Regions from separate parts of the Limosilactobacillus oris genome, predicted to be linked through region 1. Evidence: predicted binding sites of a transcription regulator. Region 1 holds the regulator's gene; each other region holds the start of a gene.
What was found. Region 1 encodes LexA, which represses DNA repair genes until DNA is damaged. Its sites were predicted from a motif close to CNAACANNTGTTNG; they were not measured.
Positions count from the first base shown of each region.

Region 2: N4599_RS08285 (Y-family DNA polymerase) is a predicted target of LexA. The motif match lies at 5,593-5,606, and genes of this name have one in related genera.
Region 3: uvrB (excinuclease ABC subunit UvrB) is a predicted target of LexA. The motif match lies at 3,676-3,689, and genes of this name have one in related genera.

Region 1 covers NZ_CP104398.1:106,483-116,673, forward strand. The annotation lists gene N4599_RS00610 (ribonuclease H family protein) at 1-378, shown strand, start outside; gene N4599_RS00615 (hydroxymethylglutaryl-CoA synthase) at 382-1,539, shown strand; gene lexA (transcriptional repressor LexA) at 1,825-2,448, opposite strand; gene N4599_RS00625 (DUF896 domain-containing protein) at 2,768-3,019, shown strand; gene N4599_RS00630 (YneF family protein) at 3,094-3,321, shown strand; gene N4599_RS00635 (lysophospholipid acyltransferase family protein) at 3,415-4,053, opposite strand; gene N4599_RS00640 (tRNA1(Val) (adenine(37)-N6)-methyltransferase) at 4,137-4,898, shown strand; gene N4599_RS00645 (GIY-YIG nuclease family protein) at 4,885-5,190, shown strand; gene rpsB (30S ribosomal protein S2) at 5,361-6,149, shown strand; gene tsf (translation elongation factor Ts) at 6,257-7,132, shown strand; gene pyrH (UMP kinase) at 7,206-7,928, shown strand; gene frr (ribosome recycling factor) at 7,931-8,491, shown strand; gene N4599_RS00670 (isoprenyl transferase) at 8,759-9,538, shown strand; gene N4599_RS00675 (phosphatidate cytidylyltransferase) at 9,553-10,191, shown strand, end outside.
Region 2 covers NZ_CP104398.1:1,668,455-1,678,645, forward strand. The annotation lists partial or broken gene N4599_RS08275 (acyl-CoA dehydratase activase-related protein) at 1-3,532, shown strand, start outside; gene N4599_RS08280 (YolD-like family protein) at 3,573-4,022, opposite strand; gene N4599_RS08285 (Y-family DNA polymerase) at 4,022-5,539, opposite strand; gene trpS (tryptophan--tRNA ligase) at 5,833-6,855, shown strand; gene N4599_RS08295 (Ppx/GppA family phosphatase) at 7,018-7,953, shown strand; gene N4599_RS08300 (hydroxymethylglutaryl-CoA reductase, degradative) at 7,946-9,199, shown strand; gene N4599_RS08305 (IpaB/EvcA family protein) at 9,204-10,163, shown strand; gene N4599_RS08310 (NAD-dependent protein deacylase) at 10,168-10,191, shown strand, end outside.
Region 3 covers NZ_CP104398.1:771,067-781,257, forward strand. The annotation lists gene uvrA (excinuclease ABC subunit UvrA) at 1-1,547, opposite strand, end outside; gene uvrB (excinuclease ABC subunit UvrB) at 1,563-3,608, opposite strand; gene N4599_RS04050 (phospho-sugar mutase) at 3,768-5,495, opposite strand; gene N4599_RS04055 (winged helix-turn-helix transcriptional regulator) at 5,743-6,156, opposite strand; gene N4599_RS04060 (NAD(P)-dependent alcohol dehydrogenase) at 6,307-7,347, shown strand; gene trxB (thioredoxin-disulfide reductase) at 7,421-8,353, opposite strand; gene galU (UTP--glucose-1-phosphate uridylyltransferase GalU) at 8,483-9,391, opposite strand; gene N4599_RS04075 (NAD(P)H-dependent glycerol-3-phosphate dehydrogenase) at 9,456-10,191, opposite strand, start outside.

The DNA.
Region 1 (10,191 bases):
CGCCGGGGTCACCAGTACACCGGAACCGACGGCGAGTTTGGGGCAACCAACAATAAGATGGAACTGACGGCCCTGTTAACGGCACTTCAGACGATTAAGGCACACCACTGGCAAGATGAGCTGATTAGTGCGACCCTGGATTCACACTATGTCTTGGATCCCATTACTAGGGGCTGGCTCTACGGCTGGCAGCGGCGGGACTGGAAAACTTCTACCGGTAAGCCGGTCGCCAACAAGGCGCTCTGGCAGGAATTGCTGAAAATCCTTCCCCAGTTTACGCACCTTCACTTTAAGTGGACCAAGGGCCACGCTGATAACCTCGGGAATAACATAGTTGATGAATTATTAAACACCACGATGGACAAGATGGGAGAATAGGGAATGAAGATTGGAATTGATAAGCTCGCTTTTGCAACTACGGATAAGTACATGGACCTGCGGGAACTAGCAGCTGCCCGCAAGGTTGACCCTGACAAGTACACAATCGGAATTGGCCAGGACCTGCAAGCGGTTGTCCCGCCAACTCAGGATATCGTAACGCTTGCCGCCGCTGCTGCTCAAAAGCTGCTTACGCCAGCAATCGCCAAACGCATTTCGACCGTGATTGTAGCTACGGAATCAGGCATTGATAACTCGAAGGCCGCGGCGATTTACGTAAAGCAGCTGCTGGGACTAGGGGACTTCGTGCGCACAGTAGAATTAAAGGAAGCCTGTTACTCGGCCACCGCGGGTTTGCAGTTTGCACGGGGAATTGTGGCCTTGAACCCGCAGGAAGAAGTGCTGGTCATTGCGGCTGACATTGCCCGTTATGGGTTAAATACACCAGGCGAGGTAACCCAGGGGGCCGGTGCGGTAGCGATGATAGTGAGTCAAAACCCACGGGTCCTGGCAATTGAGGACACCAGCGTCAGCCTGACGAAGGACATTATGGACTTCTGGCGGCCACTATACGCTACCGAAGCCTTCGTTGACGGGAAGTATTCGACTAGTGTCTACATCGACTGCTTCCGGGAAGTCCTAACTAGGTATCAGCAACTAACCGGCCGTCCGCTTGCTGACTTTAGCGCATTGCTTTTCCACCTGCCGTTTACGAAAATGGGCAAGAAGGCCTTAGAGGCAGTGTTAGGCGACCGGGCGGATGCAACTGCTGAGCGCTTTCGCCGGGCACTAGCAGCCAGTCAGGCAGCCTGCCGCCAGGTCGGCAACTTATACACCGGTTCATTATATCTGGCCTTAATGTCCTACCTCCAAAACGGTGAAGCCCAGGCTGGCGACCGGCTTGGACTGTTTAGTTATGGTTCGGGAGCGGAGGGAGAATTCTTTACTGGAATTTTACAGCCCGACTTTGCTGATTATGTATTACCACTTAGCTCAGCCTTGCGGGACCGCCAGCAAGTTTCTGTTGCTGAATATGAGCGTCTTTTCAACCAGCAGCTGGGGATGACTGCGGAAGACGTTAATTTTAGTACAGAAGGCGACTCCGCACCCTTTGTGCTGGCCGGGCAAAAGGATCACCAGCGCCAATATCGGGCTAACTAAGCAAAAAATAGGAGAGGGATAAAACGGTTGCGTTTGGTTGGAAAATCAAACCCAGCCGTTTGCTTTTGCCTGAGCGGCTAGTTGCAAATTAGTTTTAAAAATAACAATGAGGCTGGGAGAAAAGGTTGCTTTCTCACCAGCCTCGTGCTAGTTTTCAATAATTACAAAGGTCACGTGGCAAACCTCCAGGCTGACTTTGTCAAGGTAGGTAATTTGCCGCCGGACGCTAGTCATTCATGTCAGGCAAGGAGGTTATTCCCTATTTTCCCCCGTCTTTTGAGGTGTTTAAAAAATGTTATCCCGGAAAAGGCCAACGACCCGGCCGAGGATTCTAACATTCTTAAGATAAATGGGGTCCATCGTATCATTTTCCGGTTGGAGACGGAAGCGGTCTTTTTCCTTGAAGAACCGCTTGCAGGTGGCCTCGTTGTCCTCGTTCATGGCAATGACAATATCACCGTTTTTGGCGGTTGACTGTTTCCGGACGATCACCTGGTCGCCGTTAAGGATTCCCGCCTTAATCATACTGGTTCCCCGAATGGTCAGCATGTACAGGTCGTTATTATCCTGAATCGATGGTGGGATGGGGAAGTAGTCGGTGGCGTCCTCCACGGCCAGAATTGGCTGTCCGGCGGTAACCACCCCTAGCAAGGGAATCTTTGTCTGCAGGGGCTTTACGCCGAGAAGGTCGAACCCCTTGGGCGTAATTTCCAGTGCCCGGGGCTTGGAGGGGTCTTTTTGGAGGAAACCGCCCTCGATTAGGCGGTTGATGTGTCCATGAACCGTCGACGTGGACGAAAGACCGACCGCACTGCAAATTTCACGCACGGTCGGTGGGTAGCCGTGTTCGGTCACTGCTTTGTGAATATAATTGAGGACCGCTAATTGTTTATTTTTTACTGGCTTCATTATGCCAACACCTCATTAAAAATAGTATTATAATAAAGAATATCATAGTTTGTGCCGAACTTCAAACACACGTTCGCAATTGACAAACTTTGACATTAACTTAAAATGAGAGTGTGCTAGAACCAGCCTGTTTAGTTCGTCGTAGCTGCCTTTGCAAGAATGGTTGCGACATGCAGCAAGTCTATTTTGGGCAACCTGGCTGCGAGTTTGCGCTGCAACACTGTTATTTTTAAACCAGGGGGATTTCACCCCATGTTAAAGCCGACCAGGTTGCTGGATAATTTTCATTTAACTGAATTACGATTGGAGGGTAAAAATTATGGCTGAATCCGCAGAACAAGAAAAGTTATTGAAACGGATCAATGAACTGGCTCACAAAAATAAAAAAGAAGGGTTAACCGAGGCGGAAACACGTGAACGTGAGCGTCTTCGCCGGGAATACATTAAAAACTTCCGGGAAATGATGCGTAGTAACATTGAAATGATGCGTATCTATGATAAAGAGGGCAATGAAGTTACTCCGGAAAAAGTCCGGGAAGTTCAACGTAAAAAGGGCCTGCGTGATGATTAAATTGGATTAGCTCTTTTCAATTTATTAACATTCGTGTAATATGAACAAGTAACTATGCAAAGGGGGAAATACTCGTGGCGACAACAATTGTATGGGCCATTTTAGCCCTATTAGTCGGTCTGCTGGTCGGCTTCTTTGGTGCTCGTAAGTACATGGAAAATTACCTTCGCAACAATCCACCGATTTCTGAGGAAATGCTGCGGACGATGATGCTCCAAATGGGTCAGAAACCATCCAGCCGGAAGTTGCACCAAATGATGCAATCGATGAAGGCCCAGGCTAAAAAAGCTAACACTAAGTAATTTTGACCTGTCCCATAACTAAAAGCAGGCCTCCAGCGTTCGACTTTGCCGAGCGTTGGAGGCCGTTTGTATACTGCGCTATTATATATGGGGTTAGAAGTCGTCGTTCTTTGGCTTGGGGGGCATGACGTATTTGAAATCCGGGTTGATTTGCTGATCGAGCTGGTCGAACGCGGCTTGCATTTGCGCTTCTAGCTGGGCTTGATACTTTTCGTCCAGCTTGGTCTTGCGGTCGACGACGATTGGCTTACCAAATGCAATCTGCCGGGGTTGCCGGGTAAAGAGCTTACCGAACGAGAGTGGTCCCTGGTAGACAGCCGGCACGAGCGGGACGTTTGCCAACTTGGCAATCAGGGTCGCCCCACCCTTGAGCTTCGCTGAATAGCGGGAGCCGCTCGGGAAAATGATGGTCGAGAGGTCCGACTGACGCAACAGCTTGACCGGTTGCTTGATGGCTGATGGGCCCGGGTGTTTTCGGTCTACCGGATAGGCATTGAGCGCCCGCAGGAACTTGGCCGCTAGCGGATTCTTAAAGAGCTCTTTTTTGGCCATGAAGCTGAACTTCTTGGGCCAAACTGCGATTGCGATGAGGATCGGGTCCATCCAGGTCCGGTGTGGGGCGACGATGATGTAATTTCCTTCCGGAAGGTTTTCTCGGTTGTATATTTTAGCCCGCCCGTTAATGAGGGTTAAAAATGGGCTAACGATTTTTACTAAGACGGTGTAAAGCATAGCGATTTCTTCCAATCTTTTTAATTTCTTTGTAAAGTATGACGAAAAATAACGCAACATGCAAGTGGAGGGCGAAAAGTGTCATGAAAAACCAGGCTAACCTATTGAAAGACGATGAGCGAATCGATCAGCTATACAGTAATGATGTGCGGTTAATTCAGAGCCCGAGCTGCTTTGCCTTTTCACTGGACGCGGTCCTGCTCGCTGACTTTGTTCGCCCCAACCAACGGCAACGGCTGCGGACGGTTGACCTCTGTGCCGGCAACGCAGCAATTGGCTTGTTTTTACATGATAAGTTGGGCGGGCAGTTTACCGAAGTGGAACTGCAACCGCGGATTGCGGATATGGCTCGCCGGAGCATCGAATTAAACGGCCTGGCGGAGCGGTACCAGGTTCTCAACCTGGATATTGCGGATGTTTTTTCTGTAATTCCGAAGGACTCCGCCGATGTGGTGCTGTGTAACCCGCCGTATTTTCCGGTGACCGCAAAGAGCCAGAAGAATCCCAACCAGTACTTGGCAATTGCCCGACACGAACTTAAAACCAACTTGGTGACCGTTGCCCGGCAGATGAGCGGCCTGCTAAAAATGAACGGCCACGGTTACCTGGTTCACCGGCCGGACCGGCTAACGGAAATTTTAACGGTCCTCCAGCAAAACCGGCTGGTGCCGAAACGTCTCCGTTTAATTTATCCTAAGCCAGGGCGGGAGGCTAACATGGTGCTGATTGAAGTTATTAAGGACGGCAAGGCTGGGGGCTTGAAGGTTGTCCCACCATTGACGGTCAACGATGCGGCAGGAAATTACCAGTCGGAAGTGAGGAAGCTGTTGTATGGAGAAGAGTAAAGATTACTATATCTACGTTCTCTACTGCGCCGATGACAGCCTTTATTGTGGCTTTACCGATAATGTAGCCCGCCGATTTGCTGCCCACCAGGAGTTTCGAGGAGCCAAGTATACGAAGGTCAAATCCCGCCACCCGTTGCGGCTGGTTTATAGCGAGCGCTTTAGTAGCAAGCACGACGCACTCAGTGCAGAATACCACTTCAAACACCAGTCCCGGCAAAAGAAACTGCTTTACCTGTCGCACCACGGGGTCAACCTGGCTTCCTTCGTGCGGTCACGGAAATTTAACTGATTAGTGGCTGAAAGACTTGTCAAGTACGGGGCTTTTTTGTATACTATTATTCGGTGTTTAATAACATATAACACACCCGTGCCGATAAGTGGGGATGTGCCTAACTTTTGTCAGGTTCCGCACTTAGCTGACGCCCGGGGAGGAAAAAACATTTTGGAGGTATAACACTAATGTCTGTTGTTACTATGAAGCAATTGCTTGAAGCTGGTGTTCACTTCGGTCACCAGACTCGTCGTTGGAACCCAAAGATGGAAGAATACATCTTCACTGAACGTAACGGTATCTACATCATCGACTTACAGAAGACTGTTAAGCTGATTGATACTGCTTACGACTACATGAAGAATGTTGCTGCTGATGGCGGTGTGGTTCTCTTTGTTGGTACCAAGAAGCAAGCTCAAGACTCAATCGAAGAAGAAGCCACTCGTGCTGGTCAATACTACGTTAACCACCGTTGGTTAGGTGGTACCCTGACCAACTGGAAGACAATCCAATCCCGGATTGCTCGTCTGAAGGAATTGAAGAAGATGGCTGAAGACGGGACTTTCGATGTCCTTCCTAAGAAGGAAGTTGCTGTTTTAACTAAGCAACGCGAAAAGTTGGAACGGTTCCTCGGTGGGATCGAAGACATGCCACGGATCCCGGATGTTCTGTTCATCGTTGACCCTCACAAGGAACAAATTGCGGTTAAGGAAGCTCAAAAGCTGCACATTCCAATCGTTGCAATGGTTGACACCAACACCGACCCAGACGACATTGACTACGTTATCCCTTCAAACGATGACGCTATCCGTGCCGTTCGTCTGATCACTTCCAAGATGGCAGATGCAATTGTCGAAGGTAAGCAGGGTCAAGATGATGCTCAACAAGCAGAAGCTGCTGCCGACGAAAACGCCGAAGAAGAAACTGTTAGTGAAGATTCATTGAAGAACCTGAAGAACAGTGTTGAAGGCAAGTAATATAACCGATTAATACTTGGGCTGTTTTGTGTTATGGACCATTGTGGCCCTAAGTACAAACAGCCCTTTTTTAGCAAAGATCTTAAAATTAAAGGAGAGAGTTAGTAATGGCTGAAATCAAAGCTGCTCAAGTTATGCAATTACGTAAGAAGTCCGGTGCCGGCATTATGGATGCTAAGAAGGCCTTAGTTGCCAGCGATGGTGACATGGACAAGGCCATGGATTACCTTCGTGAAAAGGGAATCGCCAAGGCTGCCAAGAAGAGCGACCGGGTTGCTGCCGAAGGGTTAGCAGAAATTGCCGTTAATGGTAATACTGCAGCCATCGTTGAATTGAACTCCGAAACGGACTTCGTTGCGGCTAGTGATCCCTTCAAGGACCTCTTGAAGAAGGTTACTGAATTAATCAGTGAAAACAAGCCAGCTAACGTTGAAGAAGCTCTGGCCATCAAGACTGACAACGGGACTTTGAACGATGACATCATCGCTACTACCCAAAAGACTGGTGAAAAGGTTAGTCTGCGCCGGTTTGCCGTTGTAGAAAAGGATGACGGCGACAGCTTCGGTGCATACCTGCACCAAGGTGGTCAAATTGCTGCCCTGGTTGTTCTGGAAGGTGCTGACGAAGCAACCGCCAAGGACGTTGCAATGCACGTTGCCGCTATTAACCCTGAATTCATGACCCGTGATGACGTTTCCCAAGACCGTTTGGACCACGAACGGGCAATCTTCAAGGAAGAAACGCTCAACGAAGGTAAGCCAGCTAAGATCGTCGACAAGATTGTTGAAGGTCGGTTGAACAAGTTCTTATCCCAAATCTGCCTTGCTGACCAAGAGTTCGTTAAGGATTCCGACAAGACCGTTGCTGAATACGTTAAGGATAACGGCGGGAAGCTGAAGTCCTTCATTCGTTACGAAGTCGGCGAGGGAATCGAAAAGAAGCAAGACGACTTTGCACAAGAAGTTAAGGACCAAATGAACTAAGCGTTCGGTTGGCTACGAAAGGACGTACTGGTGAGTGCGTCCTTTTTTACAAGGTCTGTTAAGGAGGATCACGATGGCAGAGATTAAGTATCAACGAGTTATCCTAAAGCTGAGTGGGGAGGCCCTGGCCGGTGAAAAGGGCTTCGGGATTAACCCGCCGGTTTTACAGGATGTTGCAAAGGAGCTAAAGGCCGTTCATGACAAGGGAGTTCAGATTGCAATCGTTGTCGGTGGCGGTAATATGTGGCGGGGCGTTACTGGCGAACAGCTGGGGATGGAACGCGCCCAGGCCGATTATATCGGGATGCTGGCGACGATTATGAATGCCCTGTCCTTGCAGGATGCCCTGGAATCAATCGGGGTGCCAACCCGGGTTCAAACTTCAATTGAGATGCGGCAGATTGCTGAACCATATATCCGGCGGAAGGCAATCCGCCACCTTGAAAAGGACCGGATTGTGATTTTTGCTGGTGGAACGGGGAGCCCATACTTCTCCACTGATACCACGGCGGCATTGCGGGCTGCGGAAATTAACGCCGACGCAATTTTGATGGGTAAAAACGGGGTCGACGGAGTTTACTCCGCGGATCCCAACCAGGATAGCAGTGCCGTTAAATTTGACGAATTGACCCATATGGACCTGATCGAAAAGGGCCTCCATGTGATGGACACAACTGCCAGTTCATTATCCATGGACAACCACATTCCAATCGTGGTCTTTAATTTGAACACTGCTGGTAACATTATGAAGGTTGTTACTGGCGAGCAAGTCGGAACAACAATTGAGGGGGATTAACAATGGCATCAAGCAAAGAAATCTTAAACGATGCAAAACAGAAGATGAAGAAGTCGGGTGACGCGTTACAGCGGAGCCTGGCGGATATTCGGGCCGGGCAGGCCAATGCCAGCCTACTGAACTCAGTGAAGGTCGAATACTACGGAGCACCGACACCGTTAAACCAAGTGGCGTCGATTACGATTCCGGAAGCACGTCAATTGCTGATTACGCCATATGACGAGAGCATTCTGGAAGAAATTGAAAAATCAATTTACGCTTCGAACCTCGGCTTGACACCGCAGAACGACGGTAGTGCAATTCGGCTGATTATTCCGCAATTGACGGAAGACCGGCGAAAGGAACTGGTCAAGGACGTAAAGGCGGAATTAGAAAAGGCCAAGGTTGCTATCCGCAACGTTCGTCGTGAAGCCATGGATGACCTCAAGAAAGGGAACAAGAACGGCGATTTCAACGATGATGAATTCCATGATCTGGAAAAGCAGGTTCAAAACGAAACCGATGCTGGGATCAAGAATTTGGAAGACATCGCTGCGGCGAAGGAAAAAGAACTATTGCAATAACGTAATTAGTTGTGGAGGCCGAGGACTAACTCAGCCTCTTAGCTATTTTAAAGCTGAAAATGCACCAGCGTGGTAGCCAATTGGCGGGTCGAACACTGATAAAACAGGGCTTGACCACTCCCCAATAGACTAGCTGCGCGTCGATGGAGGTGGGACGACGAACTAGTCAGGCTTGTTCTGTCCCGCCCTCTTTCAAATTGTATTTTATTCGTAGGAGCTTTATAATAAATTAGCGTTTATTTTTGAATGGCAAAGACACGCTAATAGATGGAGGAAAAAAGATTGTTCGCAAAAAAGGATCCCGTTAGTGAAAACATGGCGATTGATATGGAGCGCATTCCTCACCATATCGCCATCATTATGGACGGCAATGGCCGGTGGGCGCAAAAACGCCACTTGCCACGGGTTGCGGGCCACAAGCAGGGAATGCAGACCGTGAAAACAATTACGATTGCGGCCAGTAATTTGGGGGTGAAGGTGCTCACCCTCTATGCCTTTTCGACCGAAAATTGGAAGCGGCCCTCAAGTGAGGTTAACTACCTCATGCAGTTACCAATCCGCTTCTTCTCGACCTTCGTGCCTGACCTGGTGAAGAATAATGTGCGGGTAATGGTGATGGGAGACATTCAGCGCCTCCCGGCCAAGACGCAGCAAGCGGTTAACGATGCGGTTGCGGATACGGCTAATTGTGACGGAATGGTGTTGAACTTTGCCCTTAATTACGGCAGCCGAGATGAAATTACCCGTGCCGTTCAGGAGGTGGCTGCTGCCGTTCAGGCGGGAACCATTTCCCCAGAGGCAATTGATGAGGAACTGGTTAGTCAGCACTTAATGACGGCACCGCTTGGTGAATTCGCTGACCCGGATTTATTGATTCGGACGAGTGGTGAAGAGCGAATCAGTAATTTTCTTCTTTGGCAACTGGCGTATAGTGAATTAGAATTCGTCCCCGAACACTGGCCGGACTTTGACGCGGAGTCGTTAAAGCGGGCAATTATAGAATTTCAGGGACGCCACCGGCGGTTCGGTGGTTTAAAAAATGAATAGGAGCGGGTGGTAACGTGAAAACGAGAATTATTACTGCAGTAATTGCCCTGGCAATTTTTATTCCACTGATTGTCTACGGCGGCTGGCCACTGACGATTGCTGCACTTGCTTTGGGAATTGTTGCAATTTCTGAAGTATTAGTCATGAAAAAGATGTTTTTGATTTCCTTTGAGGCCATTATCAGTTATCTGGGGGTGGCGCTGCTAATCCTGCCAGACAGTTGGCTGGACTTTCTCCCTAGTGTGGCAACCCGGTGGTTCGGCTTCTATGTCTTAGTGGTCCTCTTACTGCTGCACACTGTAATTCGCAAGCAGCGCTTTACCTTTGACGACGCTGGGGTGTTGACCCTGGCAATGTTATATGTTGGGATGGGCTTCCACTACTTTGTTGTTGCCCGGGCAGTTAACTTCCAGACCCTGTTATACGGAATGCTGATTGTTTGGCTGACTGACAGTGGTGCTTACCTGATTGGCCGTAAAATCGGCAAGAATAAGCTGGCCCCGCGAATCAGCCCTAATAAGAGCTGGGAAGGTTCTGTTGGTGGAACGGTGGCCGCAACAATTATTCTAGCGGTCTACCTCTACTTCTTCCCGGTGGGCGATGGTTTTATCACGATGATTATACTGACCCTGATTCTTTCAATCATGGGCCAG
Region 2 (10,191 bases), 450 kb from region 1:
GGCCCAGGGGGCGGCCCTGTATGCGGCCGATCAGCCGGAGTTGACCCTGATCATCCTGCTGGACCGGCTGGAGAATGGCGACGCGTCCGCCTTGGCCCCGTCCCACTCGTTGGCGCCGCTCTTTGAAAATGAAGACCAACTGGCCGCCTTTCGCCAGCGGCACGCCCAAGACCGGGTCGAAGCCGGCAACCTGGCTGACTACCACGGGACGGCCTTTCTGGGGATTGACGCGGGGTCCACGACTACCAAAATCGTCCTGATGTCAGCCGACCACAAGCTGTTGTTTACCGAATATGATAACAACGACGGCGACCCCCTGGCGAAGGTCAAGCAGATGCTCAGCGATTTGCAGGAGAAGATGCCAGCAGACGTCCGGATTGGCAAAGCCTGCGTAACCGGCTACGGGGAGCACCTGATCAAAAACGCCCTCAATGTTGACCTAGGCGAAGTGGAGACGGTGGCCCACTACCAGGCGGCGCACTACTTCCAGCCGGACGTTGACTCTATCCTGGATATTGGTGGTCAGGATATGAAGGCGATGACGGTCAAGAACGGCGCCCTGGCGGACATCAAGCTGAATGAGGCCTGTTCATCCGGCTGTGGGTCCTTCCTGGAAACCTTCGCGACGGGCCTGAAGTACGACATCCGCGAATTCGCCCAGGCGGCTCTCCTGGCAAGGCACCCGGCTGACCTTGGCTCCCGTTGCACGGTCTTTATGAACTCGAAGGTCAAGCAGGTGTAAAAGGAGGGGGCCACGATTGGCGACATTTCCGCCGGCCTGTCCTTCTCCATTATCAAGAACGCCCTCTTTAAGGTCATTAAGATGCGGAGTGCCGACGAATTGGGTGACCACATTGTGTGCCAGGGTGGAACCTTCTACAACGATGCCGTCTTGCGGGCCTTCGAAAAGATTGCGGGCGTCAACGTGGTCCGGCCGAACATCGCTGGCCTGATGGGGGCGTACGGCGCGGCCCTGATTGCGGAAAAGAACTACCAGGCCGGTGACCGGACCAGCTTGCTGTCGGTAAAGGAAATGGCCAACCTGTCCTTTGACAAGGAGTACATGCATTGCGGCGGCTGTGCCAATAACTGTGAACTGACCCTGACGATCTTTAACGACGGGCGCAAGTTCGTGACGGGGAACCGGTGCGAACGGGGAGAAGCCCGGGCCCTACACCTGCACGGGCAGCACCCGCGGAATAACGGCAAGGTCAACCTGGTCGAGCGCAAGTACAAGGAGCTCTTTAAGTACCGCCCGCTCCGCGGCAAACCGGCCAAACACGGGACGATTGGCCTGCCCCGGGTCCTCAATATGTATGAAGACTACCCGCTGTGGGCGACCTTCTTTAAGGAGTTGGGCTTCCGGACCATCCTGTCGCCGAAGGGCAGCAAGGAGCAGTATGACAAGGGGATGGAAACGATTCCGTCCGACACGGTCTGCTACCCGGCCAAAAACGTTCACGGTCACATTGCGGCCTTAATTGCCAACCGCCACGTCGACTGGATTTTCTACCCGGCGGTGGTTTACGAGCTGCAGGAGAAGAAGGCGGCCAATAACCACTTCAACTGCCCGATTGTTCAGTCCTACCCCGAAGTCATCCGCAATAACGTCGACGAAATCCGGAACGGCCAGGTTGATTTCCGCGACCCCTTCCTCAACCTGGCGGACCACCAGTCGACGGCGGCGAACCTTTACGAGTGTTTCAAGGACCTGGGCGTCACCAAGCAGGAAGTCTGGACGGCGCTGGAAGCTGGCTACCAGGAACTAGCGGCTTTCCACCAGAAAGTCCGCAACTGGGGTGAGGATACCCTAGTGATGCTCAAGCAGAAGGGGGAACACGGGATTGTCCTTGCGGGGCGGCCTTACCACCTCGACCCGATGATTAATCACGGGATTTCCCAGATGATCGCCGCGGCTGGTTTCCACGTCCTGACGGAAGATTCGATTGCCCACTTGGGGGACGTTCGCGGCCTGCGGGTGGTCAACCAGTGGTCTTACCACTCCCGCCTGTACGCTGCGGCCCGGATTGCGGCCAAGACGCCGGAACTGGAATTCGTCCAGCTGAACTCCTTTGGCTGTGGGCTTGACGCAATCGATACCGACCAGGTCGAAGAAATTATGAACCAATACAACCGCCTCTACACCTGTCTTAAAATTGACGAGGGTGACAACCTGGGGGCAATCCGAATTCGGATTCGGTTCCTCAAAGCGGCCATCAAAGAACGAACTGAGAAGCAAGTCCGGCCGGAAAAGCTCTACGATAATCCGGCACCGGTCAAATTTACGAAAGAAATGAAGAGGCAAAAGTACACCCTGCTTCTGCCGATGCTGTCGCCAATCCACCAGCACAAGCTAGTGGACGTAGCACTGCGGGCTTCCGGCTACAACGTGGTCAACTTGCCAATCCAGGACCGGCGCTCGGTCGACGTGGGCACCCGCTTCGTCAACAACGATGCCTGTTACCCGGCAATTATTTCGATTGGGCAAATGGTTGAGGCCCTGCAAAGCGGGAAGTACGACCTCGACCATACCGCGGTGATGATGAGCCAAACCGGGGGCGGCTGCCGGGCAACCAACTATGTGCCGCTGATTCGAAAGGCCTTGAAGGACGCCGGCTTTGGTCAGGTTCCGGTAGTTTCAATCTCGCTCGGCAACCAGGGGGTCGAGACAACACCGGGCTTTACCTTTACCCTGCCACTGGTTAAGCGGGTCTCAATTGCCTTCCTGTACGAAGACCTCTTTGAAAGACTGGTTTACCATACCCGGCCCTACGAGGTGGAGAAGGGCCAGGTCAACGCCCTGTATGAGGACTGGCTTAAACGGGTCCGGCCCAACGTTGAGAATGGCAGTTTCAAGGAGTTTAAACGCAACGTGGCGGCAATTGTCCATGACTTTGACACGGTTCCGCAACGTGCCGTGGTCAAGCCAAAGGTCGGCGTTGTCGGTGAAATTCTCGTTAAATATTCGCCGATTACCAATAACGACATTGTCGGGACCATCGAAGCCGAGGGGGCCGAAACGGTGGTTCCCGACATCGTGGGCTTCATGAACTACTCCCTCTATAACCAGGTCTACCGTCACCGCCACCTGGGCGCCAAAAAGAGCTCGGAAATCTTTGCGGAGGTCCTGCTGAAGCTGATTCGGCAGGCCGAGAAGCCAATGGATGAGGCGCTGCGGGCTTCAGACCGGTTCGAAGGGATTACGCCGTGGGAAGATGTCGTCGCCGGGGCCGAGCCGGTACTGTCGCTCGGTAACATGACCGGGGAGGGCTGGTTCCTGCCGGCAGAAATGGTGGAACTCCTCCGCTCCGGTGTTAACAACATCGTCTGCATGCAGCCGTTTGGTTGTCTGCCGAACCACATCGTCGGCAAGGGGATGCTCAAGGAGCTGCGCCGTGAGTATAAGGGCGCCAACCTGATGCCGATTGACTACGATCCCGGTGCGTCGGTGGTTAACCAGCTGAACCGGATTCGCTTGATGATGGCAACTGCCAAGAAAGGGCTGGCTCAGGAGAGTGTCAAGCAAAGCTGAATGGTTGTAGGGTAGCGAAAACGCCGAAAAACGGTCTTAGTCATCGTTTTTTCGGCGTTTTGCTTTTCCTAATTTCCTTCAAATTGCGGATGACCACGGACTTGCCATCGCGAAAACGAAGCCGCTGCCGGCGCCAGTCAACGGCAACCAGCTGGCCGGTGTAGCTTTCATAGTAGCCGCTGGCACCGTTAAAGTAGGTCAGCTTTACTTGCGGCCAGGGACGTTGGGCTGCCAGGGCTTGGATTTTCTTGGTGAGGGCCGCTAGTTGGGAACGACTCAGGTAATCCTTGTTAGCGTAGCGTTTTGCCGTCTTATCAAGGAGCTCCTTATAGCCGGTCAGGGCGGCGAAGGGGGCGAACTGACCGGCCCGGTCGACCTGGGGCATTGGCAGGTGGGCCCGGGAGACGTGGCGGGGAACGTCCATAATATCCTGGTAGCGGCTCGTATCGTTAAATTGCTTTTGTTCTGCTTCCCATTGCTGCTGGTCCATTATGCCTGGTGGCCTCCAATCTCCTTGTTGCGTTTCCTGGCGACAGCACCGTCCTTCAAGTCGGCCGCCCGAATGATTGAGTTCTTCCCGAACTGGTCTTGCAAGCGCAGGATCATCTTCTGCACCTGCTGATCCCGCTGCCGCTGTTCCTGTTTGGCGACTGCCTCGGCAACGTGCTGATGGGGATTAGTGAAGAGGTCGAGCTGTTCGCTGTGGGTCATTTGCGCTGCCACCGCCTGTTTAACGAGGTTGTTGGCCGTCACGGTCACGCGGCGGATGAGGAGGTCCGGGTTGACCTTGCCTTGGAAGGAAGTTAGAAAGTGGCTGGTTAGTTCACGAGGGGAAGCAGTCGGTAAGGGAAGACTAAAGGCGTCGTGTGCCGGGTGCGGAACCTCCCGACCATAAAAGTCGGTGACGGTGGCCCCGTGGAAACTGCGGCCCTGGTGGAGGCTCTGGACGTCGTAGTTGATGGTGAGCGAAAAACGGTCCGCGACCAGGTCCCGCTTGACCATCTGGAGGCTGAGCATGTCAACCATTTCCCGGACAACCAGCCGTCCTTCCTGGTACTGGTAAGGCTTGGGGAGGACGATGCTGGAGTAGATGCCATGGTGGTCGGAACGGTAGTTTTTGATGTCAGCCATTGTGGCGGACTCATAACCCCAGGCGTGGTCGATGATTAGTTCGGCATTCTTGCCGAACTCCCGGTAGAGGACCTCCTCGTTTAAGGGGTCTGAGAGTTTGCCAAGCGAGCACCGGGCAACATCACCCATCGTGTGCAGGCCGAGCTTATTCAACCGCTTGGCGTAACCCCGGCCGATCCGCCAGAAGTCGGTCAGCGGTTCGTGGGCCCAGAGGTAACGGCGGTATGATGATTCGTCCATTTGCGCAATCCGGACGCCGTCTTCATCAGCCGGGATCCGCTTGGCGACGATGTCCATCGCTACTTTAGCCAGGTAGAGGTTAGTACCGATCCCGGCCGTGGCGGTGATTTTGGTCTCGAGCTGGATTGTCTGGATGATTTCCTTAGCGAGGGCGTGGGCGGAAACATGGTGCTCCTGCAAGTAGTCCGTGACGTCCATCAAGACCTCATCGATCGAGTAGGGATGAATCATCTCCGGCGGCAGGTAGCGCAGGTAAATTTCGTAAATCTCAGCGCTCTTTTGCAGGTAGAAGGTCATCCGGGGTGGAACAATCTTAAAGCCGATCTGCAAGCGGGGGTTGCGAAGCAGCTGGGGCCGGTAGACCGACTTAAACTTGGTCAGACGGTGGTCGGGCGCCTGCTTAGCCCGCTCCCGGTTCAACCGTTCGACGATTTGCTCGACCTCAAAAAGCCGGGGCCGGCCGGGGACCCCGAAGCGTTTGAGGGCTGGGGAAACGGCCAGGCAGATGGTTTTGCTCGTGCGGGATTCATCTGCTACTACTAGGTTGGTAGTCAGGGGGTTCAGATGGTGCGCCGCGCACTCGGCGGAGGCGTAAAATGATTTGAGATCAATCGCTAAGTATGTCCGGGCCACGATAGGACTCCTCCTTTCATGATTTCACCTATACATTATACGAAAAACCACCGACGGGAACAAGTGTTTGTGCCGCTGACTTGCCTTTTTGCCGAGAAGCGGCTAAAATATAAGCATTAAGTAGCACGAGTTTTAGCGAGGGACGGCAGGTGAAAAGGTCCCCGGGGTGCGAACTGGGTTTTATCTTTTGAATAGTAATTAAAGCGGCAAGCAATTGCAATTTAGGTGGCACCGCGCGTAAGCGTCCTATTAGTTTCACGGCTAATGGGGCGCTTTTAGTTAAGGAGGAAATGACGATGACGGAAAAGAAACACGTAATTTTAACAGGCGATCGGCCAACGGGGAAGCTGCATATCGGTCACTATGTTGGTTCCTTAAAGAACCGGGTGGCTTTGCAGAACACCGGTAAGTATGATACCTATATCATGATTGCCGACCAGCAGGCCCTAACTGATAACGCTCGTGATCCGGAGAAAATCCGCCGCTCCCTGCATGAAGTGGCTTTGGATTACCTGGCGGTGGGAATTGACCCACAGCAGTCGACCATTTTCGTCCAATCCCAGATTCCAGCCCTCAGTGAGCTGACGATGCACTACCTGAACCTGGTGACCGTTTCCCGGCTGAAGCGGAACCCGACTGTCAAGACGGAAATCCAGCAGAAAAAGTTTGGCGAAAGTGTCCCGGCGGGTTTCTTAATCTACCCGGTCAGCCAAGCGGCCGATATCACGGCCTTTAAAGCTGACACGGTCCCGGTCGGCGATGACCAGGAGCCGATGCTGGAACAGACCCGGGAAATCGTTCGGACCTTTAACCGGATTTACCAGCAGGATATCCTGGTAGAGCCCGAGGGTGTCTTCCCGCCAAAGGGTGAAGGGCGGATTCCGGGCCTCGATGGCAACGCCAAGATGAGCAAGTCGTTGGGGAACGCCATCTACTTGTCGGACGATGAAGACATCATCCAGAAGAAGGTCATGTCAATGTACACCGACCCGACCCACATTAAGGTTTCCGACCCGGGTCACGTGGAAGGCAACACGGTCTTCACCTACCTGGACATCTTCGACCCGGATAAGGAACAGGTGGCTAAGCTCAAGGAACAGTACCAGGCAGGTGGCCTTGGCGACGTGAAGATCAAGCGCTACTTAAATGATGTCCTCCAGGCGGAATTAAAGCCAATCCGGGAACGGCGGGAACAGTACGCCGCTAACATTGACTACGTGGATCAAATCCTTCAGGAAGGCTCTGCCCGGGCCAATGAGGTCGCTAACCAGACACTGAAAGAAGTCCGCGACGCCATCGGCATCAACTACTTCGGTTAATTTCAAATTAAAGTTGCCGGCTCCCGTTGTCCACGGGAGTCGGTTTTTAGGTCAAATAAAATTTCGTGATGCCGGGAACAATTAGTGTTTCACGGAACGGAACATGGTAACATAAAGGGGATAGTTTTTTAGAATTAAATTGAAGTAGCGGAGGTGAAAATAGTGGAAAACCTCGCAATTGTTGACCTCGGCTCTAACTCGGCGCGCATGGCAATCACAGAAGTGGCTCCGGATGGCCGGTTTCGGGAAATTAAGCGGGTAAAGGAAAATACCCGGTTATCAGAGGGCATGGGCCGTGAGAAAATGCTCCAGGAGCCCGCAATGCAGCGGACAATCGAAGCCCTCAAACGCTTTAAGCAGCTCTACCAAAGTGTTCCCGGTGTCAAGGTCCGGGCAATTACTACGGCGGCGGTTCGCCAGGCCCGTAACCGTCAGGAGTTCCTTGAGCGGGTTGAACGGGAAGTTGGCATCCAGCTCCAGGTCCTGTCGGGTAAAAAAGAGGCCTATTACGATTACTTAGGGGTAGTGCGGACCCTGAAGCTAAACCACTGTTTGATTTTAGATGTTGGTGGCGCGAGTTGCGAACTGGTCCTGGTGCAACAGCGCCGGGCTCGGAACATGATTTCAATCCCGGTAGGGGCAGTCAACCTATCCGAACAGTTTCACTTAAATGGCTACGTACGGTCAGCGGACCTTTTCCGGGCCCAGGTAGCAATGAGTGACCGGTTAAAGAAGATTCCCTGGCTGCGGTACGCGACTCGGTGCCCGATTGTTCTCTTGGGCGGGGCTAACCGGACCCTGGCCCGGATGGCCTGGTCCTACCACCACCGTCACCATCGACGGTCGATTCACGGTTACCAGTTGAGTTCGCGCGCGGTTTACGCGACCTACCGGGAATTGCTGAACCGTAACCTGGCCCAGCGCAAGAAGATGCCCGGCTTAGAACCGGAGCGGGCCGACATTATCGTTGGGGGGATGCTCCCGTTGATCAGCCTCCTCGAACGGAACAGTGATGGCCGGGTGATCTTCTCTGAGAGTGGTGTTCGGGAAGGGATCATTACCGAATATGTCAACCAAAGGAAGCAGCATCATGAATGATTGGCAGCACGGCTTTTATAAATTGACCGCGGCCGAGCGGCGGGAGCGGTTAGCCCAAGCGCTCCGCCTGCCTTCGTCGGTCACGGCGCTTTTGACTACTAACGCCTCAGCGCTCGGCAACCAGCTGGTGGAAAACTACCTGACAGATTATCCGGTCCCAGAGGGATTAGCACTTAACCTCCTGGTGAATGGTCGCCATTACCAGGTACCAATGGCAATCGAGGAGCCCTCGGTAATCGCGGCGGCCAGCAATGGTGCCCAGCGTGTGGCCCGGAGTGGGGGCTTTACCGCTCCCCGACAACGGCGGCTGTTGGTCGGGCAGGTGGTCCTCCAGGCGCCGGTAAATGAACGGGCAACGCTCTTGGACTGGCTACACGCCCACCAGGACGAGCTGTTGGCGGTGGCTAACGCAGCCCACCCGTCGATGCAGCGGCGTGGTGGCGGAGCAAAGGAGCTTCGTTTGCGGACGCCGGGCGGTTTCATCAGCGTGGATTTACTGGTTGATGTCTGCCAAGCAATGGGGGCTAACAGTGTTAATACGATGGCAGAAGCGGTCGGCCACTATTTGCGTCAGCAGGGCTTTAACGTGTTGACGGCCATCTTGAGCAACTACGCCACGGAGAGCTTGCAAGCGGTCGACTGCCGGATTGATTTTGCCAACCTAGCGACCAAGACGATGGCGGGTCAGAAGGTGGCGGAACGAATCGCGGCCCTTAGTGACCTGGCCCAGGCCGACCCCTACCGTGCGGCAACCCATAATAAGGGCATTATGAACGGAATTGACGCGGTAATGCTTGCCAGCGGCAACGACTGGCGGGCTATCGAAGCGGGCGCCCATGCCTATGCTAGCCGTGACGGCCAGTACCATGGACTGAGTACCTGGCAGCTGGCTGAAGGTCAACTGGTGGGCCACCTGACGCTCCCGTTGCCGGTCGGCGTGGTAGGGGGCTCAATTGGCCTGAACCCGCTGACCAAGGCCAACTACCAGATCAGCGGTATTCAAACGGCCGAAGAACTAGCGGCGGTAACTGCCAGTGTTGGTTTGGCCCAGAACCTGGCTGCGCTCCGGGCGCTGGCAAGTTCTGGCATTCAGGCCGGGCACATGAAGTTACAGTACCGGTCCCTAGCCATCAGTGTCGGTGCTAGTTCCGCTGAAGTTCCCGTGCTAGTAAAAATGCTGACCCAGCGAAAGCACGTGGATCAGTCACTTGCTAAACAATTATTAGACGAGATTAGAAAGGATTAATGGCATGAGCGAAGAAATCAAGTTAAACGCGGCCAACCAGGAGCTACTAAAGCAGGTTAACGACCTTTATCCTGAAGGCAGCGTGTTTGTTCAGTTTCATGGTGAAAAGTCCGGCTACGTTCGGCACGACCAGGCAACCCAAAAGACTTTGCCCGGCGGCTTGTTTATTATCGTCACCGATCTGACAGAACCAAACTACACGGCTTCCCATGAGCTGCTCCACCTCCTGATGCTGCTGCGGGGCTTCCCACAGATTTTCTTCCAGCTTTCGTTGGGGGATCAGCAGTTGGATGAGCAGATGATGATTATGTCGACTGACCTCTATAACGTTGCTATTCACCGGGTGGTAGTGGCTGAGCAGCGGAAGCACGGCCTGATCAATGACCAGGTGGAGGCAGAATACCTCAGGGGGATTGAGCACACGCTGACGCCCGAGGGCGGTGCGGACGACGAGGAAAAGACTCTTCGCTTACTGACCCTCCTGGATGCGTTAGTCTTTTATGGCGACCACTTCTCTCAATACGAGGCGGCACTGCAAGAGAAGTACCCCACGGCCCTGGCGGCGGCCCAGAAAATTTATCGGGAAATTGCGGCCAAGCCGATTCAATCGCCGTTTGACATGCGCCGGTCAATCGTGAAAATCTATTCCCTCTTTGACCAGCAGATGCAGGACTGGGGACTGCCGGCCCTCCATAACAACGAGTACACGACCCTGTCACCAGTTCTGAGCGACCGGCAGTTGCGGTTGAGCCTGCGCCAGGTCTTTGAAATCTACCACTCCGACATGAAGGAACGGGGAACCAGCAAGCGGGCTTACGTTGGCATTCGGCGGAGTGATGGGCAGAACTCCTTCACGATGCCGGCGCCCAACCCGGAATCACCGGAAGAATTCAAACGCATTTATGCCCAGCCAGTCAAGAAGTTTTTGGAAGAGCACAGTATTCCGTACATCGTAAGGAAGTGATTTGATGGAAACGACGATTCAAACGGCC
Region 3 (10,191 bases), 660 kb from region 1:
GATGGTTCATCAAGGACGTACATCACCCCTGAAAGGTTAGAACCAATTTGGGTTGCCAGCCGGATTCGCTGGGCTTCCCCACCGGACAGGGTCCGGGCCGACCGACTCAGCGTCAGGTACTCGACCCCAACATTCTTCATAAAGGTCAGCCGGTCGAGGATTTCCTTGAGGATTGGCCGGGCAATCTGCTCGTTTTGCTCGGACAGCTGTACCTGCTTGAAGAAGTCAATGGCATCACTGATGGACAGGTCAGATACCTGGCCGATGTTTTGACCAGAGATTTTTACAGCCAGTGCCCGCTCATTCAGCCGGTAGCCGTGGCAGGCTGGACACGGCAATTCGGTCATGTACTTGCGCATCTGCTCCCGGGTGAAGTCAGAATTGGTTTCCTGGTAACGCCGCTTAACGTTGTTGACGACCCCCTCAAAGGGTACGTCGACGTCCCGCACGCCGCCAAAGTCATTTTCGTAGTGGAAGTGGAAAGTCTGGTCGCCATTGCCGTAGAGGACCAGCTGTTGCTGCTTCTTCGGCAACTTATTGAACGGCGTGTCCATGTCGATACCGACTGACTGGCAGAACTGTTCTAGGAGTTGTGGGTAGTACTGGGACGAGATCGGGTTCCAGGGTGCCATCGCCCCGTCACGCAAGGTCTTGCTGCGGTCGGGCACTACAAGGTCAACGTCGACTTCCAGCTTGGAACCCAGGCCCTCACAGACCGGACAAGCCCCCATCGGTGCGTTGAAAGAAAAGAGCCGCGGTTCCAGTTCGCCGACCGTGAAGCCACAGATTGGGCAGGCGTACTTTTCGGAGAAGGGAATTGGCTCGCCGCCGATCACGTCGGCAATTGCGTAGCCATCGCTAAGGCGGAGGGCCGCTTCAAAGGAGTCAAAGAGCCGGGACCGAACCCCCTCCTTGACGATAATCCGGTCAATAACCACATTAATCGTGTGTTCCTGATTCTTGTTTAGCTCCGGAACTTCATCGAGGTCGTAGGTTTCACCATCCACCTGGACCCGGACAAAGCCCTCCCGTTTAATCGTTGCCAGAACCTTCTTTTGGGTCCCCTTCTTTGAACGGACGACTGGCGACAGAATCTGCAGCCGGGTCCGCTCGGGCAATTCCAGCACCCGGTCGACCATCTGGTCCGGCGACTGGCTGGTAATCGGGATGTGGTCGTTTGGACAGATTGGTGTGCCGACCCGGGCCCACAGTAGCCGGAGGAAGTCATTGATTTCCGTGACAGTTCCCACCGTCGACCGCGGATTATGCGAGGTCGTCTTCTGGTCGATGGAAATTGCCGGAGACAGGCCGTCGATGGAGTCAACATCGGGCTTGTCCATCTGGCCTAAGAACTGCCGGGCATAGGCAGAGAGGCTTTCCACATAACGGCGTTGTCCCTCGGCATACAGGGTGTCAAAAGCCAGTGAACTCTTTCCGGACCCGGACAGGCCGGTGATAACCACCAGTTTGTTCTTGGGAATCTTAACATCGATATTTTTTAAGTTGTGGGCCCGAGCCCCGTGAATAATAATCTTATCGTTTGCCAACGGATTATCCCTCCTCTACTTCACTTTCCGTCCCGGCTTGGTCTTCTTGCCGGTCATTTGCGCCTTCAATTCCATAACAGTATCACGAAGGGTGGCCGCTTGTTCAAAGTCGAGCCGCTTAGCCGCCGCTCGCATCTGCTCGGTCAGCTCATCGACCATGTTCGCCTGCGCATACTTAGACAGCTTGGCAAAGTCCTTCGTGGTAAATTCCGTGCTGTCTGCCTGCTCGCCAGTATCGGCCGTTTCCTTCGTCGCCGAAATGGCTTCCTGGATCGGTTTAACGATTGTGTGGGGCGTGATGTGGTGGTCCTCATTGTACTTCATCTGGATTGACCGCCGCCGCTTCGTTTCGTCAATCGCCTTTTGCATCGACTCCGTAACCTCGTCGGCATACATAATGACCGCCCCGTGCTCATTCCGGGCCGCCCGTCCAATCGTTTGGATTAGTGAGCGCTCGTTGCGCAAGAAGCCCTCCTTATCGGCATCGAGGATTGCCACCAGGGAAACTTCCGGCACGTCTAGCCCTTCCCGGAGCAGGTTGATCCCAACAAGGACGTCAAACTTCCCCAGCCGCAGGTCACGGATAATCTGCGTCCGCTCTAGGGTCTTAATATCACTGTGGAGGTACTTGACCTTGAGACCGAGGTCCTTTAAGTAATCGGTCAAGTCCTCCGACATCTTCTTGGTCAGAGTCGTCACAAAGACCCGTTCGTGCCGCTCAATCCGCTTATTAATTTCACCGACCAGGTTATCGATTTGTCCCATTACTGGCCGGACTTCAATCGTCGGATCAAGCAAACCGGTCGGCCGGATGATCTGCTGAGCCACGTGGTCGGTCTGCTCCTGCTCGTAAGGACCCGGGGTGGCCGACATGTAGACGACCTGATCGACGTGCTGCTCAAACTCATTCAGTTTCAGCGGCCGGTTATCGAGGGCACTCGGCAACCGGAAGCCGTAGTCAATCAGCATTTGCTTCCGAGCCCGGTCACCGTTGTACATCCCCCGTACCTGGGGCATCGTCTGGTGCGATTCGTCAACCACCAGCAGGTAGTCCTTCGGGAAGAAGTCCAACAGGGTGTACGGTGGTTCGCCTGGTTTCCGGCGGTCCATGTAACGGGAATAGTTTTCAATCCCGTTGGTATAACCCATCTCCCGCATCATCTCGATGTCGTAGGTTGTCCGCTGCTGGAGGCGTTCTGCTTCCAGCAACTTTCCCTCGTCGGTAAACTTCTTGACCTGTTTTTTCATATCCTGCTCGATTTCCGGCAGGGCTACGTCCATAATGTCCTCGTTGGTCATGAAGTGGGTGGCAGGGAAGATCGAAACTTCCTCCCGGTCGCCCTTCACTTCGCCGGTCAGGGCGTCGACTTCCCGGATCCGGTCAATTTCATCCCCAAAGAACTCAATCCGGAGTGCGGTTTCACTGTGGGAAGCAGGAAAGATTTCCACCACGTCACCGTGTACCCGGAACCGGCCCCGCTGGAAGTCAATGTCGTTCCGGTCGTACTGGATGGTCACTAATTGCCGCAGCAGGAAGTCCCGGTCGATTTCCTGGCCGACGTGCAAAGAGATGACGCTATTTTGGTACTCATTCGGGTTCCCTAAGCCGAAAATGCTGGACACCGAGGCAACCACGATCACATCGTTGCGCTCTAATAGGGCTGTCGTGGCGGCGTTTCGCAGTTTATCAATTTCATCATTAATGGAGGCGTCCTTTTCGATGTAGGTGTCGCTCGATGGGACGTAGGCTTCCGGCTGGTAGTAGTCATAGTAGGAGACGAAGTATTCGACGGCATTGTGGGGGAAGAACTTCTTCATTTCGCCGTACAGCTGCCCTGCCAGTGTCTTGTTATGTGACAAGATGAGGGTCGGTTTATTGACGTTTGCGATGACATTAGAAATGGTAAAAGTCTTCCCGGTCCCAGTGGCCCCCAGCAAGATCTGGGCCTTATCACCATTTTCAATCCCCTTGGTCAGCTGGTTAATGGCCTCCGGTTGGTCCCCGGTCGGCTGGTAATCAGAAACTAGGTCAAATTTTCGGTCTGCTTGACGATAAATCACAAGCTGTTCCTCCCGTTGCTTATTGCGGCGCCATACCGCTAATTTAGACACATTTTAGTGTATCATGCAAACATGCATTCGTCTAATAATCTGACCATTATAAAAGGAGCCGCGACGTGGTTTCAGCCACCTCACAGCCCCATTTGATTTCAAATTAATTTATTCTTCGGCAAATGCTTGCAGTGCCTTTTCAAAGTCGGCCAGTTTAGCATTGGCCTTGTCCAGTGAGCCAGCGCTGGTGCCGATGTAGAACTTCAGCTTTGGTTCAGTTCCGGATGGGCGAATAGCAATCCAAGTTTCGTCGTCCAAGACATAGCGGAGGACGTTGGATTCTGGAATCCCCAACTCACTGACCTGACCATCAGCGGTCGTCTTGGTGCCCTTGGAGAAGTCTTCGGTGACTGCCACTTTGTGACCAGCAAAGTCAGCTGGAGCTTCTTCCCGGAACTTCTTCATTAAGTTCTGAATCTTAGCAGGACCGTCGACCCCGGCGTAAGTCTTGGCAATCGTCTTTTCACGGAAGTAGCCGTACTTCTTAAAGAGTTCCTGCAAGCCATCGTACAGGGTCATGTCACGGCTCCGGTAGTAAGCAGCAACTTCTGCCAGCAGGGTCAGTGACTGGATGGCGTCCTTGTCCCGAACGAATGGCTTAATCAGGTAGCCGTAGCTTTCCTCAAAGCCAAACATGAAGGTGTGGTCAGCCTTGCCAGTTTCGTACTGGTGAATCTGGTCCGCAATCCACTTGAAACCGGTCAGGACGTTAATCATATCGACACCATAGCTCTCGGCAACCTTAGCCGCAAAGTTGGTGGAAACGATTGACTTAACAGCCGCCGCATTCTTTGGCAGGGTCCCCGTCTGCTTCCGGGCTTCCAGGATGTAGGACAGCATAATCGTGGCAATCTGGTTTCCCGTCAGCAGCTGGTATTCGCCGTCTGGCTGGCGAACGGCACAACCCAGTCGGTCCGCGTCTGGGTCGGTCGCAATCAGAACGTCGGCGTCAATTTTCTTTCCCAGGGCAATTGAGCGAACGAAGGCTTCGGGGAATTCTGGGTTTGGGTGCTCCAAGCTAGGAAAGTCACCATTCGGTTGGGCTTCGGTAGGTTCAATCGTGAAGTTGGTAAAGCCGGCTTGACGGAGGGCCCGTTCACCCAGCATCCGGCCAGTTCCGCAAAGGGGCGTGAAAACAAACTTCATGTCCTTGCCATACTGCTTAGCCAGTTCAGGGTTGACCGTGACTTCCTTTGCCAGTTGGAGGTAGGCATGGTCGACGTCTTCACCCATAATGGTTTCCAAGCCGTTATCCAGCATTTCCTGCTCATCGGCTAGTTGGATGTCGAAGATGTCATCAATCTTGCGGATGTAGCCGGTCATCATGTCGGATTCCTTCGGCGGCATCTGGCCCCCATCTTCACCGTAAATCTTGTAACCGTTGTATTCCTTCGGATTGTGGCTGGCAGTAATCATAATTCCAGCGTAAGTTCCCATCTGGCGAACGGCAAATGACAATTCAGGCGTTGGCCGAACGTTGTCGTAGATATAAACCTTAATCCCGTGCGCTCCCAGCACCCGCGCGGAGTCATGGGCGAAGCGGTAGGAGTTGTGCCGGGAATCATAGCCAATCGCCACCCCACGCTGCTTGACTTCATCGCCAAGTGAATCCATCAGAGTAGCCAAACCTTCCGTTGCTTGCCGAACCGTGTACACGTTCATCCGGTTGATTCCGGGTCCCATCAAGCCCCGCATTCCGGCGGTACCAAAGGACAGTGGGCCATAAAAGGCGTCTTCGATTTCCTGTTCATCGGTCATGGCGGCTAATTCTTGCTTGAGTTTCGGCTCTAAATCGGTCCGCTCTTTCCATACTTGGTATGTGTCTTTCCAGCTCACAATAAAGTCTCCTTTACTTCTTTAATCTGTACATAGTATACCGCATCTTCCTGGTGGGTGCCGTTTTTACTCATTGTTTTACTAAATTTTTATTCAAAGCACTGGAAAATTTTTCAGGCAGTGGCCAGTGCTGGTTAAAAACTTACTGATTGGATAGTAACTTACTAAAAAGTAAGTACTTGTCGCCTCCTCGAGAAGCGGTTAACATGTACATAAATTCGCATGATGAGTTAAGGACAAACTACTTTTAGTCATTACCCGTGTGAATGTCTTGCTGGTGGCTAAGCCCCTTCATCTCGGCAGCACCATTTTCAAAGGAAACATCCGTAACTTTCCCAGAAGCGACGAGCTCTTCGCTAAATTCCGCCATTTCGATAAGGATTTTCTTCATCCTCAGGCCATCCGCTGTTAGGAAATAGACAACCTTGGGTGGAACAACAGGGTAACTGGTTCGCTTTACCAACTGGTCGTTAATCAGCTGGTTTAGTTCCTCGGTCAGTACCTTTTCGGAGACGTGAACCCGGTACAGGTCATCAAAGTACCTTTTGAGTTCTCCATACCGGCGCTCCTTCAATCCCAACGCGCAAATAATAGACGGTTTCCATTTACCGCTAACGGCGTGAATTAGGAAGTTACAGCTAATAAAGTAGTTCTTAGTCATATTGCTCCTCCTGTCAACGAGTCTTTCCTTGATTAAGTATATTTTATAATGGTTTCCCAAAATGAGCTGGAGAGGTACCCGCGCCCAGCCTGCCAGAAAGTGAATTTCAATCAACTGATAAGAGAGGTAGATACTATACGTGGATTTGCAATGATTGGCCCAAACGAAACGGGTTTTATTGAAAAAGGCGATCCAGAGATTGGCCCTCGAGACGCCCTGGTAAAGCCACTGGCGGTCGCACCATGTACTTCAGATATTCACAGCGTTTACGAGAACGCAATTGGGCCTCATCACGACTTGATTCTCGGTCACGAAGCCAGCGGAGAAATCGTCGCTGTCGGTGATGAGGTCAAGGACTTTAAGGTAGGCGACAAGGTCATTTTGCCAGCCGTTACTCCCGACTGGTCAGACGTAAACGCACAGGCCGGTTTTGCCTCCCACTCTGGAGGAATGCTAGGCGACTGGAAGTTCTCTAACAACAAGGACGGGGTCTTCGCAACCCGGATTCACGTCAACGACGCCGATGGGAACCTTGCCCACTTACCACTGGGGATGGATCCCGGGGTTGCCACCATGCTTTCCGACATGATTCCAATCGGTTTCAACGCCGACGAACTGGCCCACGTTGAATACGGTGATACCGTCGCTGTAATCGGCATTGGTCCCGTCGGTTTGATGGCCCTCCGCGGTGCTGGTCGGATCTTCGCCGTTGGCTCCCGGCCGCAAACCATCAAAGTTGCCAAGGAGTACGGTGCAACGGATATTATCGACTACCACGATGGCGACATCGCCGACCAGATTATCGAAAAGAACAACGGCCAGGGGGTTGACCGCGTCCTCATCGCCGATGGAGATTCTGAGCACACCTTTGACCAGGCAGTCCGGATGACGCGGCCCGGTGGTTCCATTGGTAACGTGGCTTATTTAAACGGCAACGATACCATTAAGATCAATGCCGGTAACTGGGGTGTCGGGATGGCTAACATCACCATTGACGGTGGTGTAATGCCCGGCGGCCGGCTTCGGATGGAAAAGTTAGCTAGCCTGATCACTAATGGTCGCCTGGACCCGTCCCTGCTGATTACCCACACCTTTGACGGCTTCGATAAGATTCCGGACGCCCTTGAATTAATGCACAACAAACCTGCTGATTTGATTAAGCCGGTTGTCTACACCTCTGACATCGACTAATATTTAAAAAACACACTAATAAAATCCGCTCAGCGAACGCCTTGTCCGTTGAGCGGATTTTGTCATCAGATTATTATTCCTGACTCTTGATGTATTGATAAACCTGTTGACCAGCAATGGCACCGTCCCCAACGGCAGTGGCAATCTGCCGCAGCGGCGTTTCACGCACATCACCGATGGCATAGATTCCCGGAATGCTGGTCCGCATTACGGTATCAGTCTTGACCCAGCCCTGGTCGTCCAGGATTCCCAGGTCGGCAAAGGGCTTAGTCAGCGGGATATTACCGACATAGATAAAGACCCCATCGGCTGCCAGTTCACCATCTTCACCGGTTTCGTTGTTGTGGGTGATGACGCCAGTCACCTTGACGTCATCACCCATGATTTCAGTAACACTCGTGTTGAAGACAAACTCCATCTTTGGGTTCTTCTTGGCCTCATCCTGGAGCATTGGCTGAGCCCGGAGTTCGCCCCGCCGTACCAGAACAGTTACCTTGGAAGCTAGCTGGGTTAGGTAGAGCCCTTCTTCCACCGCGGAGTCACCGCCACCGACAACAACCAAGTGCTTGCCCTTAAAGAAGGCCCCGTCGCAGACTGCGCAGTAGGAAACGCCCCGGCCACCGAATTCTTCTTCACCCGGTACGCCGAGCTTGCGGTGGTCAGAACCAGTCCCAATTACCACAACGGGGGCAACATAGGTTTCCCCCATATCAGTCGTGACCTTCTTGTTCGCCCCATCGACTTCAACCTTCGTAACGGTTCCGTAGGCATATTCTGCACCAAACTGGGTTGCTCCCTGGTACATCTTTTCCGCCAGCTCTGGACCTTGCACGTCCTTGAAGCCGGAGTAGTTCACGATTGAAGCAGTGTTGTTGAGGTTACCACCATAAGCTCCCCGGTCCAGCATGACAACCTTCAAGTTAGCTCGTGAAGCATACAGCGCCGTCGTCATCCCACCAGGGCCGGCACCGATAATAATGACATCGTATTTTTTCTCTTCTGCCATAATTCATTCCTCCTCAAGCGAATTACTATCCACATGATAATCGCTGACAAACAGTTTGTCTATCATTTTGCTTACTAAAAATAAGAAAAAGGTGCCATGACCAAATTAGCCGCGGTACCTTATTCGTGCTTACTTGCTGCTCTTCTTGTCTTCAGCTGTCAGTTGGGCTCCTAATACCTTGATGTATTCACGCAGCTCATCCTTGACTTGGGGGTGCTTCAACCCATATTCGATGTTGGTCTTAACCCAGCCAAACTTGTTACCAACGTCGTAACGGTCACCCTTGTATTCACGGGCAAAGACGCGTTGAGTTTGATTCAGAGTATCGATAGCATCGGTCAGCTGAATTTCGTTCCCCTTGCCCGGCTTAGTCTTAGCCAAAACATCAAAGATTTCTGGCGTAAAGACGTAGCGGCCGATGATGGCTAAATCACTTGGTGCATCCTTTGGTGCGGGCTTTTCCACAAAGCTCGTCACGTTGTACAAGCCCGGGGTAACTTCCTTGCTTGGGTTAATCACACCATACTTAGCGGTGTCTTCGTGAGGAACCCGCATTACCGCTAAGGTCGAAGCGCCAGTCTGCTGGTAGCTTTCAATCAGTTCCTTCGTCAGCGGCTGGCCGTTGTTGTTAATGTTGTTCAGGTCGTCACCCAGCATTACCACAAACGGTTCGTCACCAATAAAGTCCCGCGCAGTCAGCACGGCATCCCCGAGCCCCCGCGGGTGGGATTGACGGATAAAGTAAATGTTGACGTCCGTCGTTTCTTCTACCAGCTTCAGCATCTCGTCCTTGTGCTTGGAGCGGAGGTTGTCTTCCAATTCTGGATTGGAATCGAAGTGGTCTTCGATTGACCGCTTATTTTTACCATCAACAACGACAATGTCTTCGATTCCCGACTTGCGTGCTTCCTCAACAATGAATTGGATCGTTGGCTTATCAACGATTGGCAGCATTTCCTTGGCTAATGCCTTAGTAGCAGGCAAAAAACGAGTACCTAATCCCGCTGCTGGGATGATTGCCTTGCGAACACGTTTCATAACAATATAAGTCCTTTCGTAACTTCAATTTCTCTCAAAGTCTTCCAAGAGTATTTTACCATATTTATTCGATTTCTGACGTTAAGTCCCGACTCATCAGCTGGGAAATAGCATCCTTGATATCTTTGCCAGAGTAGAGGACTTCATACAGGGCCTCGGTAATCGGCATTTTGACTTGGCGCTTCCGGCTCAACTCGTAAGCCGCCTTTGTCGTGTAGACCCCTTCAATTACCATTCCCATGTTCTCAATCACGTCGGCTAGTTTCTGACCCTGGCCTAGTTGGTAGCCAGCCCGCCAATTCCGGGAATTCTTACTGGTGGCCGTTACAACCAAATCGCCAACCCCGGACAAGCCAATAAAGGTCAGCGGGTTCGCACCAAAGGCGACGCCCAACCGACGAATTTCAGCTAGTCCCCGGGTGATCAACGCCGCCCGGGCATTGTCATGGTAACCCAAGCCCTGCAGAGCCCCGGCACCGATGGCAATAATATTTTTCAGGGCGGCCCCGAACTCTGCACCGATTACGTCATCATTAGTGTAGACCCGGAAATAGGAATTGCTAAAGAGCTTCTGGACCTCCTTGGCATTATCAATCTCCGTGCTGGCTGCCGTGACCGCAGTCATGTCCTTGATGGCAACATCTTCCGCATGACTAGGACCAGACAGTACCACGATTCCCCGCCGGTGTTCAGGGGCAATTTCCTCTTTCAACATTTCAGATGGCCGCTTATAGGTGTTTTGCTCCAGTCCCTTGGTCGCGTGAATGATCAACGGCTGCTGCTGGAGTTCCCCTAGCAAT